2 regions of the Agrobacterium fabrum str. C58 genome follow, and region 1 is predicted to be linked to the other one. Evidence: riboswitches for the same ligand, from Rfam matches in the RefSeq annotation. Region 1 holds a riboswitch; the other holds the start of a gene.

Region 1 (7,590 bases):
CGGCGGAGTAATGCGTAAGTTGCAACGGCCTGAATTTCACTGTCATACCTCCTGAACCTCTCGGAGCATCCAGAAAAATGATCAAAAAAATCGCGATCGTCGCCCTTTGCGGCACCTATCTTTCCGCCTGCACCACCACTGATCCCTATACGGGCGAGCAGAAGATGTCGAACACGGCCGGCGGTGCCGGCATCGGCGCTGTCGTTGGTGCTCTCGGTGGTTTGGCTGTCGGCGGCTCGCCGGTTGGTCGCCGCAACGCCGCGCTGATCGGTGCGGGCATCGGTGCTCTCGCTGGCGGCGCCATCGGCAACTACATGGACGGGCAGGAAGCCGAGCTTCGCGCCCAGCTTCAGGGAACCGGCGTTTCGGTGACCCGCCGCGGTGACAGCATCGTCCTCAACATGCCATCCAACATCACCTTTGCCACGGATCAGGACCAGGTCATTCCGCCGTTCTACCAGACACTCGATTCTGTCGCCATCGTACTGAACAAGTTCAACCGTACGCTGATCGACATCAACGGCCACACCGATTCCACCGGCAGCCTGCAGCATAACCAGGCGCTCTCCGAGCGTCGTGCTGCCTCTGTCGCCAATTATCTCGGTGCACGCGGCGTCGACCAGCGCCGTATTTCGACGCTCGGCTTCGGCCCGTCTCAGCCGATTGCTTCGAATGCCACGTCGGATGGTCGTGCGCAGAACCGCCGCGTCGAAGTGCTGATTTCGCCGCTCAAGGGCTGATTGGATGATGAAAAGCTGAGAGGTCAGCTTTTCCGTTCGGCGATGAATCTTGCGGCCGCGATGAGAATCGCGGCCTTTTCGCCGTAGGGGGCGAGGAGTTCGCTGGCTTCCGCCACCTGCTCCTGAAGCTTTTCGCGTGCCCATGCTTCGCCGCGTAAGGCCACCAGCGTGCCCTTGCCGCGTGCGGCATCCTTGCCGGTCGCCTTGCCCATGGTGGCGGCATCGGCGGTCAGATCCAGAAGATCGTCGGCAAGCTGGAAGGAAAGGCCAATCTTTTCGCCGAAGAGGCGCAGTCGCTGCCTTTCGGCTTGATTGCTGCCGGCAATGATCGCGCCGGCCTCACAGGCGAAACGCAGCAAGGCACCGGTTTTCATAGCCTGCAATGTAATAATGCCATCCTCGTCGGGCGCTTTCTTTTCGGCAGCGAGATCAAGGGCCTGCCCGCCAGCCATGCCACCAATACCGGCGGCACGCGCGAGCGAGATAACGAGGGCGGCCTTGCGCTCGGCCGCCAGCGGATTGTCATCCGAGGCGATTATGTCGAAAGCAAGCGTCAGCAGGCTGTCACCGGCGAGGATGGCGGTTGCCTCGTCGAATTTGCGGTGCACGGTCGGCTGGCCACGGCGCAGGTCGTCGTCGTCCATGGCTGGCAGATCGTCATGGACAAGCGAATAACAATGGAGGCATTCGAGTGCTGCGCCGACGTGGAGGCCGGCTTCGGCATCTCCGCCCAGAAGGGCGACACTCTCGATGACAAGAAAAGGCCGCAGGCGTTTGCCGCCGTTCAGCACGCCATGGCGCATGGCCTCTAGCAGGTTTTGCGGGCGTGTGATCTCGTCCGCGCGCGCCTCGCCGGAAAGCAGGTGGCCAAGCAGCGCTTCGGTTTTCGCCGCGTTTTCGCGCAGCCGCGTTTCGAAATTCGTCATCTGAGCGTCCATGCGCGCTCTTTGGCATGCCGGACGAATGCAGGCAAACCTTTTCGTGATTCCGAAGGCGCAACAGCGTGACCGGACTCGCCTTGAAGACGGCAATGGACTATGAAAGGCTTCAATTGGCGCGGGCGCGGGGACGGATATTGAGCAGTACGCCTGAAAGCGACGCAGAATACGCCGTGCTGGCGGAAGACCGGAGCAGTCCGAAGGTGGATTTTCGCACGTTGGCAAAGCGCATCATCATGACCTTGCTGGCTTTGCTGATCCTGCCCTATTTGCTGATCCCGGTTTATGCGTTGCCGTTCATCCGACCTGTTTCAACGCTGATGCTTGCCGATCTCGTGACCCTTCAGGGTTATGACAGGCGCTGGGTGCCGCTCGAGGATATTTCGCCGCGCCTCGTGCAATCCGTGATGATGTCCGAGGATGGGCAATTCTGTTTCCACGGCGGCGTGGACTGGAACCAGATGCAGTCCGTGGTCAGCAATGCACTGGATGGGGCCTCCACCCGCGGTGCCAGCACCATTCCGATGCAGACGGCCAAGAACCTGTTTTTATGGAACGGTCGCTCATTCCTGCGGAAAGGGCTGGAACTGCCGCTGGCAATCGCGGCTGATTTCGTCTGGTCGAAAAAGCGGATGATGGAGATTTATCTCAACGTCGCCGAATGGGGCCCGGGCATTTACGGCATCGAGGCGGCCGCCCAGCATCATTTCAAGATACCGGCCGCCAAGCTTAGCTCCCGTCAGGCGGCGTTGCTGGCTGTCTCCCTGCCCAATCCGATTGATCGCGTGGCGAGCAAACCCGGGCGCGGCCTGCAGCGGCTGGCCGGCCTTATCGAGCGTCGGGCCCGCGCCTCGGGCGGCTATGTCGGCTGCGTGCTTGACTGATCCTGCGTGCTTGACTGATCCCGACCCTCTGCCTCAGCCCTTCCTGAAAATATAATCCGTTTCCTGACGCAGCGTTTCGCCCGGCCGCAGGATGGCGTGCGGAAAATCCGGGTGATTGACGGCATCGGGCCAAATCTGCGTTTCAAGGCAGAAACCGGCGAAGGGGCCATAATGGCGGCCATCGAGGCCCGGAACGGGAACGTCGAGCTTGAAGGCTGAATAGAACTGCACACCGGGCTCTGTCGTGTGGACTTCAAGGGCGATATCGGAGGCAGGTGAATAGGCGCGGGCGACCTTGCGCTTGGCGCGACGCTCGGGCGAAAGGCAGAAATTGTGGTCGTAGAGAACCTGTTCGCCATTCTCCTTGCGCCGCATCGGCGTCGGGTGGCGCAGGTCGAAGACGGTGCCTTCGACGGAGCGGATTTCGCCGGTCGGTATCTGCTGTTCGTTGGTCGGCAGGTAAAAGTCAGCGGCGATGCTGATCTCATGGCCAAGTGCGGTATCCGCGCCGTCGAGGTTGAAATAGGAGTGCTGGCACACATTGGCGATGGTCGGCTGGTCGGTCACCGTTTCATAAACAACCGAAAGCACGCCGCCATCGCGGATCGTATAGGTAGCAGTGACCGTGCAATTGCCGGGATAACCGGCGCGTCCATCGGGGTCGATAATCTGCAGGACGGCGTGGCTTTCGCCATGCTCCATCAGCATCCAGTTGCGCTTGCCCATGCCGTCGCTGCCGCCGTGCAGATGGGTCACGCCCTTTTCGTTCAGTTCTAGCTGGTATTCATGGCCGTCGATCGCGAACCTGCCGTTGCCGATACGGTTGGCATTGCGGCCGGGCGTGGCGCCGAAATAGGAGGAGTATTTGTAATCCTCGAATTTGTCGAAGCCAAGCACCAACGGGGCCTGGTGGCCGTCAAGCCGCAGATCCTGGATAACAGCGCCCCAGGTGATGACTTTCGCCGTCAAACCGTCTTTCGAGATGGTGACGCGTTCGACCTTTTCGCCGGTCGCCGTGAAACCAAAATCTTCTCGTGCCGCACCGTCGCTCATCTCGTCATTCTCCCTGGTATCGCAAATTGCCGGGCGGACGTTGCGTCATTTTCCGGCAATTCGCAATCCCGCAGTTTACGCCGCCAGTTTCCCGATGGCTTGGGGGTCATAAGGCGTCGTCTGGTATATCTCGTTGATCCAGTTTCCGAAAAACAGATGGGCGTGGCTGCGCCAGCGGTTCAGCGGGGCAAGCTCCGGATCATTGTGGGGAAAATAATCATGCGGCAGCTTGATGGGGACACCGGAGTTCACATCACGGAAATATTCATCCGCAAGCGAAGTGGAATCATATTCAACGTGGTTAAACATATAGAGCCGATTTCCGGCTTTCTCATGCGCCAGGCACACGCCCATCTCGTCGGACTCCATCAGGATTTCCAGCTCGGGGTGTTTTTCGATATCGGCGCGGCGCACTTCCGTCCAACGCGACACCGGAACCTGAAAATCGTCTGAAAAACCGTTAAGGTAAATCGATGAGGGGCTAAGGTTGCGGTGGCGATAAACCCCGAAAGCCTTTTCCTTCAACTCGTATTTCGGCACCCCGTGGAAATGGTAGATGGCGGCCATTGCGCCCCAGCAGACATTCAGAGTCGAATGGACGTTGGTCTGCGTCCATTCGAAAATCTGCTGCATCTCGTTCCAGTAAGTCACATCTTCATAATCTAGCAGTTCGATCGGTGCGCCGGTGATGATGAAGCCGTCGAACTTGCGGTGACGGACCTCTTCCCAGGTCTGGTAGAAGGAGAGGAGATGTTCTTCCGGCGTATTCTTGGCGCGGTGACCGCCGATGCGGATGAGCGACAATTCCACCTGCAGCGGCGAGGCGCCAACAAGACGCGCCATCTGGATTTCCGTCTTGATCTTGTTCGGCATGAGGTTCAGAAGCCCGATCTGGAGCGGGCGAATATCCTGCCGGATGGCCGCCGTTTCGGTCATGACCCGCACACCCTCATGAACGAGGGTCTCAAAGGCGGGAAGGGTATCGGGAATCTTGATCGGCATGTCGAACTCTCTTTTCCGGATCACGTAAAGAACGTTGCGAAAACAAAAAAACCGGCAGCGAAATCGCGGCCGGTCCCAGGAAATTGCCCTTTTCCTCGACCCTTTAGCGACTTCTTTAAAGTGGCTGCAAGCCGGTCGGCAAATCACCACTGAGGCGTTTCATAATCCCGAAGCCGGCGAAAATCAATATAGGCTGATTTCATCGGGGTTTCGGCTTTCCATTTTCGGCCGAGGTGCGGTAAGGCAGGGCATGAACAAAGAGCGCTTCACCATTCTGCTTGGCGGCGATGTCGCGGTGTCCGATCGTCTGAAACGGGCGGTCGTCAATAGCCGTGTGATTGCGGCCGATGGCGGCATGCGCCACGCCACGCCGCTCGGTCTCACGCCCGAACTGTGGGTCGGGGATTTCGATTCCGCCAACCAAGAGCTCCTCGATGCCTGGCCGGATGTGACGCGGCAACCCTATCCGGCCGCAAAGGCCGTGACGGATGGTGAGATCGCGGTGTCCGAAGCACTTTTGCGCGGCGCGCATTCGTTGCTGCTGGTTGGCGCGCTTGGTGGCGCGCGAAGCGACCATGCGCTTCAGCACCTTCTTTATGCCGTGGCGCTTGCGGAGCGTGGTTTCGAGGTGACGCTGACCTCCGGTGAAGAAGAGGCGAGGCCCCTGCTTGCCGGTTCGCTCGCCATTGATCTGCCGGCTGGATCGTTGTTCTCGGTTGCCGGGTTTACCGCCCTTGAGGGGCTCGATATCGGTAATGTGCGTTATCCGCTCAATGATTTCGCGCTTGCTTTCGGGTCCTCCCGCACTATTTCCAATGTCGCGAATGGCGGCCCTGTGCATTTCTCGCTGAAAAGCGGCAAGGCCATCGTGCTCGCCCGCCCCTATGACCTGACCGGAGCCTGACGCCTTGGCACCCCCAATTCTGAAACTCGACGATATCAAGCTGACCTTCGGCGTGACCCCGCTGCTCGACGGTGCCAACCTCCAGGTAGAGCCCGGTGACCGCATCTGCCTTGTGGGGCGCAATGGCTCGGGCAAATCCACGCTGATGAAGATTGCCGCCGGCCTGGTCGAGGCGCAGTCGGGCGAGGTTTTCCGGCATCCCGCCGCCACCATTCGTTATCTGGAACAGGCGCCGGATTTTGCCGGTTACGCCACCGTTCAGGCTTATGCGGAAGCGGGGCTCGGGCCGGGCGACGATCCCTATCGCGTGACCTATCTTCTTGAGCATCTGGGTCTTACCGGGCAGGAAAATCCGGAAAGCCTTTCAGGCGGCGAAGCGCGCCGTGTAGCGCTTGCCCGCGTCATGGCGCCGGAACCTGATATTCTGATGCTGGATGAGCCGACCAACCATCTGGACCTGCCCACCATCGAATGGCTGGAAGGTGAGTTGCAACAGACGCGCAGTGCGCTGGTGCTGATCTCGCACGACCGGCGTTTTCTCGAAAAGGTCTCGACCTCCACGGTGTGGCTCGATCGCGGCCAGTCGCGCCGTCTCAATCGCGGCTTTGCCCATTTCGAGGAATGGCGCGACAAGGTGCTGGAAGAGGAAGAACTGGAACAGCACAAGCTCGGCAAGGCCATCGAGCGTGAAGAACACTGGATGCGCTATGGCGTGACCGCAAGGCGCAAGCGCAACATGCGCCGCGTCGGCGAGCTTCAGGCCATGCGTGCGGACTATCGCGGCCACAAGGGGCCGCAGGGTTCCGTGCAGGCGACCGTCACGGAAGGGCGGGAATCCGGCAAGCTGGTGATCGAGGCGGATGCCATCAGCAAGGCTTATGGCGAGCGGGTGATCGTGGCGCCGTTCTCGCTCAGGGTTCATCGTGGAGATTGCATCGGCCTCGTCGGGCCGAACGGTGCGGGCAAGACGACGCTTCTGAAGATGCTGACGGGCGAGCTTGAGCCCGATAGCGGCACGGTGAAGCTCGGCACCAATCTGGAGATCGCCACGCTCGACCAGAAGCGCGAGGATCTCAATCCCAACGAAACGCTCGCGCATTATCTGACCGACGGGCGTGGTGACAATCTCCTCGTCAATGGCGAAGTGAAGCATGTCACTGGCTATATGAAGGACTTCCTGTTCCAGCCGGAGCAGGCGCGCACGCCCATCCGCAATCTCTCCGGCGGGGAGCGCGCCCGTCTTATCCTGGCGCGCATTCTGGCCCGGCCGACCAATCTTCTGATCCTCGACGAACCGACAAACGATCTCGATATTGAAACGCTCGATCTGTTGCAGGAGATCGTTGCCGGTTTTTCCGGCACGGTCATTCTCGTCAGCCACGACCGTGATTTTCTCGACCGCACCGTCACCTCCACCATCGCACCCGCCAATCCCGATCAACCGGATGGGCGCTGGATCGAATATGCGGGCGGCTATTCGGACATGATGGCACAGCGCAAGGGTGCGGCGGACGAAAAACGCAAGGCCGAAAGGCAGGAAAAGGCCAAGGCCGTATCCTCAGCCTCGCCGTCGCAGGAGCCAGCGAAGGCCAAGGGCAAACTTTCCTTCAAGCAGAAATTCGCTCTCGAAAACCTCCCGAAGGAAATGGAAAAGACCCAGGAAGAGATCGCAAAACGCGAACAGCGCATGGCTGACCCGCAACTCTTTGCCAAGGATCAGGCGACCTTCAACAAGCTGGCGCAGGAAATGGAAAAGCTGCGCGAAAAGTTGGAAACCATGGAAGAGGAATGGCTGGAACTGGAGATGCTGCGCGAGGAACTTGAGAGCTGAAGCCAGGCACTCTCCGTTCGAGCAGTCCTTCGTCGGCCTTTGACAGGCAAGCGGAATTACCGTTCTATGACCCCGCTCGTTTGGAGGAGATCTGAAAATGCGCATGATTTTTGTCAATCTGCCGGTCAAGAATATCGAGGTGTCGAAAAGCTTCTTCACGGCCCTCGGTTTCAGTTTCAATCCGGAATATTCCGACGACCGCACGCTCTGCATGATCGTGGAGGAGAACATTTTCGTG
Region 2 (7,590 bases), 560 kb from region 1:
CGGGGTGACGACGTTTCTGGAAGGAACGTAATCGAGAACTTCTGCAGTCTCGACGCCGATCTCTTCCTGAAGAGCCGTTGCCGCGTTGGAACGCGTCAGGATCCGGGCCGGTGCCGTGCCGACACGACCGGCGAAATTCGTCGCGCGCGGGGCAGGGGCGGCGGCGCGCTTGGGCGCGGAACGCGCCGAAGTGACCGGACCGCCGGCCTTGACGCGTCCCGGCAGATTGAGACGGTGAACCTTGCCGATAACGGCATTACGGCTGACACCGCCCAGCTGCGCTGCTATCTGGCTGGCGCTAAGTCCCTCGGCCCACAATTTCTTGAGTTTCTCGACTCGCTCGTCTGTCCAGTTCATGCCGCTTCTCCGCTTTTCGCGTGTATTGTCGGCAGAATCCCTCTCCGCCCCGCGGGCGTGCCGCAAGCGTGGTTTCCGCCAGATTTTCGGTGACTAGTTCCGCCGCAATGCAGTCTAGTAATTAGCGATTAACCTAGTGCCAGCCCGACTCCGTGGCAAGAGTCGGGGGAATCATCTGGAATCGATTTTCCGGTTTTCCCCAACTTGCTGGTGAGTTGAGTCTGAAAGGCAACACCTTGGGCCTCGAAAGCTTCCATCTACTACTGCTTGAGACGCCCGGCAAATGCGGACTTTTGTTGACATCGGCAGGCGAACTGACAATAGTGCCGGTGCCGCCGCAAGGCGGCATTTTTGATTTTCAGGCGAGGGATAACCCTCAGAGCCTATTGACAACCGTCTGACAGCGCGTCCGCGCAAGGAGTGATACAGCCATGGCCGAAGCCGCCGCGCCATTGTTCGATACGTTTGCAAGAGCCCCCCTGCGCTTTGAGCGAGGCGAGGGCGTCTGGCTTTTCACGGAAAGCGGCGAGCGATATCTGGATTTTGCGGCCGGCGTTGCGGTCAACTCGCTGGGCCACGCCCACCCGCACCTCGTGGAAGCGATCAAGACCCAGGCCGAGAAGGTCTGGCACGTCTCCAACCTCTATGAAGTGCCCGGACAGGAAAAGCTTGCAAAGCGACTGACGGAAGCGACATTTGCGGACAAGGTCTTTTTCACCAATTCCGGCGCGGAAGCGCTGGAATGCGCGATCAAGACCGCGCGCCGTTACCATTATTCCAAGGGACATCCGGAAAAGTTCCGCATCATCACATTTGAAGGCGCCTTCCATGGCCGCACGCTGGCGACGATCGCCGCCGGCGGCCAGCAGAAATATCTCGAAGGTTTCGGTCCCAAGGTCGAAGGTTTTGACCAGGTGCCGTTCGGTGATGTCGATGCGCTGAAGGCTGCCATCACGGCCGAGACGGCCGCACTTCTGATCGAGCCCATTCAGGGCGAGGGCGGCATCCGCGCGCCGGCCAAGGAATTCCTGCAGCTGCTGCGGTCGCTTTGTGATGAGCACGACCTGCTCCTGATTTTCGATGAGGTCCAGACCGGCGTTGGCCGCACGGGCAAATTTTTTGCCTATGAGCAGACTGGTGTCGCGCCTGACATCATGGCGGTTGCCAAGGGTATCGGCGGCGGTTTCCCGCTCGGCGCGTGCCTTGCAACGGCGGATGCCGCTTCCGGCATGACGGCCGGCGTGCACGGCACCACCTATGGCGGCAATCCGCTGGCCATGGCGGTCGGCAATGCCGTGCTCGACGTCGTTCTCGCTGACGGCTTTCTCGAAAAGGTCCGTGATGTCGCACTGGTTTTCCGCCAGGGGCTTGCCTCGCTGAAGGATCGTTATCCCGATGTCATCGAGGAAATTCGCGGCGAAGGCCTGCTGCTTGGCATCAAGGCCAGAGTTCCCTCGGGTGAGCTGCTGCAGGCCATGCGTGCGGAACATCTGCTCGGCGTACCGGCGGGAGACAACGTCATCCGCCTTCTGCCGCCACTCGTTACGACGGCGGAAGAGGCTCGCGAAGGGTTGGCACGCGTGGAAGCGGCAGCCGCATCCCTGACCGCCAAGCAGGCGAAAATCGCCTGAGGAAACAATAAAAGCGGGCCTCTTCCTGGAGGCTCGCGAGCATGGGATAGTTTGAAATGGCTTCACCTAAACATTTTCTCGACCTGTCGGCCGTTGGCCCGCAGGACCTGCGGACAATTCTTGACGATGCGCGCGCGCGCAAGGTCGCCACGAAGGCGGGAACGGCGGAAAAGCCGCTGGCCGGCAAGATGCTGGCCATGATCTTCGAAAAGCCGTCCACCCGCACCCGCGTTTCCTTCGATGTGGGCATGCGCCAGCTCGGCGGCGAGACCCTTTTCCTGTCGGGCACTGAAATGCAGCTCGGTCGTGCGGAAACGATCGGCGATACCGCCAAGGTGCTGTCGCGTTATGTGGATGCCATCATGATCCGTACCACGGATCATTCGCGCCTGCTCGAGCTTGCCGAACACGCGACGGTGCCTGTTATCAACGGCCTGACCGATGATACCCATCCCTGCCAGATCATGGCCGACATCATGACGTTCGAGGAACATCGTGGTCCGGTCAAAGGCAAGACCATTGCCTGGACGGGCGACGGCAACAACGTGCTGCACTCTTTCGTCGAGGGCTCCGCACGTTTCGGTTACCGCATGACGATGGCGGTGCCGATGGGTTCCGAACCGCATGACAAGTTCATGAACTGGGCCCGCAACAATGGCGGCGAGATCGCGCTGTATCATGATGCGGACAAGGCGGTCGCGGGTGCGGATTGTGTCGTCACCGATACCTGGGTGTCCATGAACCAGGAGCACAAGGCGCGCGGCCACAACATCTTCCAGCCCTATCAGGTCAATGAGGCCCTGATGGCCAAGGCGCAGAAGGACGCGCTGTTCATGCACTGCCTGCCGGCGCATCGCGGTGAAGAAGTGACGGACGCCGTGATCGACGGCCCGCAATCGGTGGTCTTCGATGAGGCGGAGAACCGTCTCCACGCGCAGAAATCCGTCATCGCATGGTGCATGGGCGTGATCTGAGAAATTCACCCGTCCTGATCGTCTTCGGGCCGGGTGCTTGAACTGACACGCATCGATTACCATCTGTGGGGCTTCGAAGAGACGCGTCGGTTTGCTGGCGGGCCATCATCACAATTGCACGTTTTTCTCCGGAGGCGGTTTCGCTTCCCGGGTCTCTGTGCGACAAGCAAAAACCACATTTGAAAGCCGGACTTTTGGACGGTAGCGGCGCCACGGCTGCGCCAAGGAGTATCAACATGGCAGATGTAACGGTTGAACTGGACGATCTCAATTTTGCTGGCGACGACAAGGTTGTGCCTTTTCAGGTCGAAGGTCTGGATGTACGCGGCCGCGGCGTGCAGGTCGGGCCGCTGCTGAACGCCATCCTCGAACGGCATGACTATCCCGCCGTGGTTGCCCGCTTGCTGGCGGAAGCGACGGTCCTCACGGCGCTGATCGGCACCTCGCTCAAGTTTTCCGGCAAGCTGACCGTCCAGACCAAGGGCGACGGCCCGGTTGACCTGCTGGTCGCGGATTTCTCCGCGCCGGACAGCATGCGCGCTTACGCCCGTTTTGATGAGGAGCGGCTGGCGGAAGCGGTTGCGGCCGGTGAAACCTCGCCGGAGCAATTGCTGGGCAATGGTATTCTCGCCTTCACCATCGATCAGGGCGCGGGCATGCAGCCCTATCAGGGTATCGTGCCGCTCGATGGCTCCTCGCTGGAAGACATTGCCGGGGTCTATTTCCGCCAGTCGGAACAGCTTCCCACCCGCGTGCGCCTTGGCGTCGCGGAGTTCTTCGACCGCGACAGTGAAGGCAAGCCGCGCCACGGCTGGCGTGCAGGTGGCTTGATCGCGCAGTTCCTGCCGCAGGCCCCCGAGCGGTTGCGCATGCGCGATCTGCATGGTGGCGATGGTGACGAAGGTGGCCACGAGGTGCAGGAGGACGATGCCTGGACCGAAGCCGTGACGCTGCTGAACACGATCGATACCGATGAGCTGACCGATCCGCAGGTGCCGGTGGAACGCCTGCTCTACAGGCTTTTCCACGAAAGCGGCGTGCGCATCTATGATCCGCAGGCCATTTTCGACCGTTGCAGCTGCTCGCGAGACAAGATCAAGGGTGTGCTCTCCGGCTTCACCGCCGAGGAGATCAAGGCGAGCGAGGAAGACGGCGCCATCGCCGTAACCTGCGAGTTCTGCTCCACCACCTATCGCTACGATGTCAGCGAATTTGAGAATGCCTGAATCTTTTGAGAATGCCTGAATCGAAAGTCGCGCTCTAACAGGCGCGGCTTTTCCTTTGCCGGGCGGATGTCGTCAGTTCAGGACGCGCATCAGGCCGGGTGAATCCAGCGAAAAGGCGGGTATGGTGACATTGAACACCTCGCCATTTTCCGTTTCCATCTCATAATGGCCGAACATCAGGCCTGAAGGCGTATCCAGCGGGCAGCCCGAGGAATATTCATAGCTGTCGCCTGGTTTGAGCTGCGGCTGTTCACCCACGACGCCCGGCCCGTAGACCTCGTCCACCTGTCCGTTCTGATCGGTGATATGCCAATAACGGTTGACGAGTTTTACGGGGACATCGGAATTGTTCGCGATCACGACTTTATAGCCCCAGACGTAACGATCGTCATCCGGGTCGGATTGTTCCTCGAGATAATACGGATCGACCGTCACCTCGATATCCCTTGTCAGAGCACGATACATACGCGCCACACCTCAATATTATGCCTGCCGCCACATCCTACACTATAGGCTCTGGCTATCGTCAAGAAAATGAATGACTTGACGGGCAGGAGGCATCTCCTGTTGCGCTGTTTTCCAGCGTTAGGGATAACAATAAAGGTAAATATGGGTTGCTTGTTGCGGACTTTTGCGGCCGATCAGGCAAACCATGGCCCGACACCTGGGTCGGGCCATGGCGATTTGCCGATTGAATTTTCAGGCGGAAACGGCCGCAAGACCCTTTGCGAGATCTTCCAGCAGATCGTCGGTATCCTCGATGCCGCAGGAAAGGCGCAGGGTGCCTCCGGAAATGCCGAGTTCGGCACGCGCCTCGTCGGAGAGGTTCTTGTGTGTCGTCGTACCGGGATGGGTGATGAGGCTCTTGGCATCGCCGAGATTGTTGGAAATCTTCACGATCTCAAGCGCGTTCTGCAACTTGAAGGCTGCGTCCTTGCCGCCCTTCAGTTCGAAGGCCACCAAAGTGGAGCCTCCGGACATCTGCCGTGCGATGATATCCGCCTGCGGATGATCGGCGCGGCCGGGATAGATGACCTTGGCGACCTTGCCGCTATCGGCGAGGAAATCGGCGATCTTCGCGGCATTCTCCGTCTGCTGCTTGACGCGAAGCGGCAGGGTCTCGATGCCCTTCAGAAGCGTCCAGGCGTTGAACGGCGACATGGCCGGGCCCGTATGGCGGAAATAGTCCTGCAGCTCTTCTTCGATCCACTTCTTGTCGGAGAGGATCACGCCACCCAGGCAGCGGCCCTGGCCGTCAATATGTTTGGTGGCCGAATAAACCACGATATGGGCGCCGAGTTCGAGCGGCTTCTGGAAAAGCGGCGTCGCAAAGACGTTATCGACCACCACTTTCGCGCCGATCTGGTTGGCGAGCTTCGCCACACCGGCAATATCAACCACTTCGAGCGTCGGGTTGGTCGGGCTTTCAAGGAAGAACAGCTTGGTGTTCGGCTGGATCGCCTTTTCCCAATTGTCGAGATCACGTCCGTCGATCAGCGTGCATTCGATGCCGTATTTCGGTGCGAGCGTTTCCACCACCCAGCGGCAGGAGCCGAAAAGGGCTCGTGCGGCAACGATGTGATCGCCGGCGCGCAGCTGGCACATGATGGCGGCGGTGACGGCGGCCATGCCGGAGGCAAGCGCGCGCGCGTCTTCCGCGCCTTCCAGCAGGCACATGCGCTTTTCGAACATGTCATTGGTCGGGCTGGCGTAGCGGGCGTAGATGAAGCCATCCGTTTCGCCCTTGAAGCGGGCTTCGGCGGCTTCGGAGTTTTCGTAAACGAAACCCTGGGTCAGATAGATCGCTTCCGACGTTTCACCATAGGGTGAGCGTAGCGTACCGCCGTGAACGAGCTGGGTTGCCGGGCGCCATTTATTGCTCATGTGATCACCTTCAAAACAAAAAAACCGGCCGCAAAAGCAGACCGGTTCCTAGCACCCGGTCTTTTTAGCCACTTGTTTAACGTGGCTGCAAGCCGACCGGCCAAATCACCACGGGATAAGCTTGCCATACTGCCGTTACCGGCTTGCGTCAATGCTTTCCTTTTGGTTTTGTCGCCGTAAAAAGGAATGATGACCATGACGAGAACCACGGGGACGAGAACCACGGGCATTTTGGCGGATGGCGCAATCCGGGCGCTGTTTGCGGGCGACAAGCTGAAAAGCGAGGCCGATCTCGATGTCGACCAGGTGCAGCCCGCCAGCCTCGATCTGCGGCTCGGCTCGAAAGCTTACCGCGTCCGCGCCAGCTTCATGCCTGGCCCCGGAACCCGCGTCATCGACAAGCTCAACCGCTTCAGCCTGCACGAGGTCGATCTCAGCCAGGGTGCGGTGCTGGAAACCGGCTGTGTCTATATCGTTCCCTTGATGGAAAGCCTTGCTCTGCCGGCGGACATGTCGGCCTCAGCCAATCCGAAAAGCTCGACCGGCCGGCTTGATATATTCACCCGCGTGATGACCGACAATGCCCAGGAATTTGACAAGATTCCGGCTGGCTATACTGGTCCGCTTTATCTGGAAATCAGCCCGCGCACTTTCCCCATCGTGGTGCGCCGCGGCTCGCGCCTGTCGCAGATTCGCTTCCGCATCGGCCACGCACTTCTCAATGAAAGTGAAGTGCTGAAGCTGCACGAGACGGAAACGCTGGTAGCTAGCGAAAACCCGAACGTGACGGGCGGCGGCATTGCGCTGTCGATCGACCTCAAGGGTTTCGGTGAGAACGGGCTGATCGGTTACCGCGGCAAACATCATACGGCGGTGGTGGATGTCGACAAGAAGGCCCAGCACGATGTCCTCGATTTCTGGGAACCGCTCTTCGCGCGCGGGCGTGCGGAACTGATCCTCGATCCGGATGAATTCTATATCCTCGTTTCACGCGAAGCCGTGCATGTGCCACCGCTTTATGCAGCCGAAATGACGCCTTTCGACCCGTTGGTGGGCGAATTCCGCGTGCATTACGCCGGTTTCTTCGATCCTGGCTTCGGCCATGCGCAGGCCGGCGGCACCGGCAGCCGCGCCGTACTTGAAGTCCGCAGCCACGAGGTGCCCTTCATCCTGGAACACGGCCAGATCGTCGGCCGGCTGGTTTACGAACACATGCTGGAAAAACCGGAAGGCCTCTATGGCACCGGCCTCGGCTCAAACTATCAGGCGCAGGGGCTGAAGCTCTCCAAACATTTCCGCGCCGAATAATGAACCCCGGCGGGCCGCTTGACACCCGCCGCGAACTGTCCGATGTCTTAGCCTGCGCGGGTGTAGCTCAATGGTAGAGCAGCAGCTTCCCAAGCTGAATACGAGGGTTCGATTCCCTTCACCCGCTCCACCTTATTTCTCAGGGCTTCTAGCCGATTATGATTGTTGAAGAAGCTGCGAATTTTACAGGTTGTTTTACACACGGTGTTC

Evidence for each region. Region 1 has a riboswitch for S-adenosylmethionine ahead of metA (homoserine O-acetyltransferase MetA). Riboswitches for the same ligand answer to the same signal wherever they lie in the genome.
Region 2: linked by a shared signal. The riboswitch ahead of ATU_RS02075 (O-succinylhomoserine sulfhydrylase) and the one ahead of metA (homoserine O-acetyltransferase MetA) in region 1 are both predicted to bind S-adenosylmethionine.

What each region holds. Positions count from the first base shown of each region.
Region 1 covers NC_003062.2:2,700,638-2,708,227, reverse strand. The annotation lists gene ispG (flavodoxin-dependent (E)-4-hydroxy-3-methylbut-2-enyl-diphosphate synthase) at 1-11, shown strand, start outside; gene ATU_RS13255 (YiaD family glycine zipper/OmpA-like lipoprotein) at 78-740, shown strand; gene ATU_RS13250 (polyprenyl synthetase family protein) at 764-1,678, opposite strand; gene mtgA (monofunctional biosynthetic peptidoglycan transglycosylase) at 1,915-2,562, shown strand; gene ATU_RS13240 (aldose epimerase family protein) at 2,596-3,615, opposite strand; gene metA (homoserine O-acetyltransferase MetA) at 3,691-4,617, opposite strand; SAM riboswitch at 4,701-4,777, opposite strand; gene ATU_RS13230 (thiamine diphosphokinase) at 4,868-5,521, shown strand; gene ATU_RS13225 (ABC-F family ATP-binding cassette domain-containing protein) at 5,526-7,352, shown strand; gene ATU_RS13220 (VOC family protein) at 7,450-7,590, shown strand, end outside.
Region 2 covers NC_003062.2:423,241-430,830, forward strand. The annotation lists gene ATU_RS02050 (GcrA family cell cycle regulator) at 1-357, opposite strand, end outside; gene ATU_RS02055 (aspartate aminotransferase family protein) at 789-1,988, shown strand; gene argF (ornithine carbamoyltransferase) at 2,045-2,962, shown strand; gene ATU_RS02065 (Hsp33 family molecular chaperone) at 3,199-4,188, shown strand; gene apaG (Co2+/Mg2+ efflux protein ApaG) at 4,261-4,653, opposite strand; gene ATU_RS02075 (O-succinylhomoserine sulfhydrylase) at 4,888-6,072, opposite strand; SAM riboswitch at 6,116-6,194, opposite strand; gene ATU_RS02085 (2'-deoxycytidine 5'-triphosphate deaminase) at 6,268-7,380, shown strand; tRNA gene ATU_RS02090 (tRNA-Gly) at 7,437-7,510, shown strand.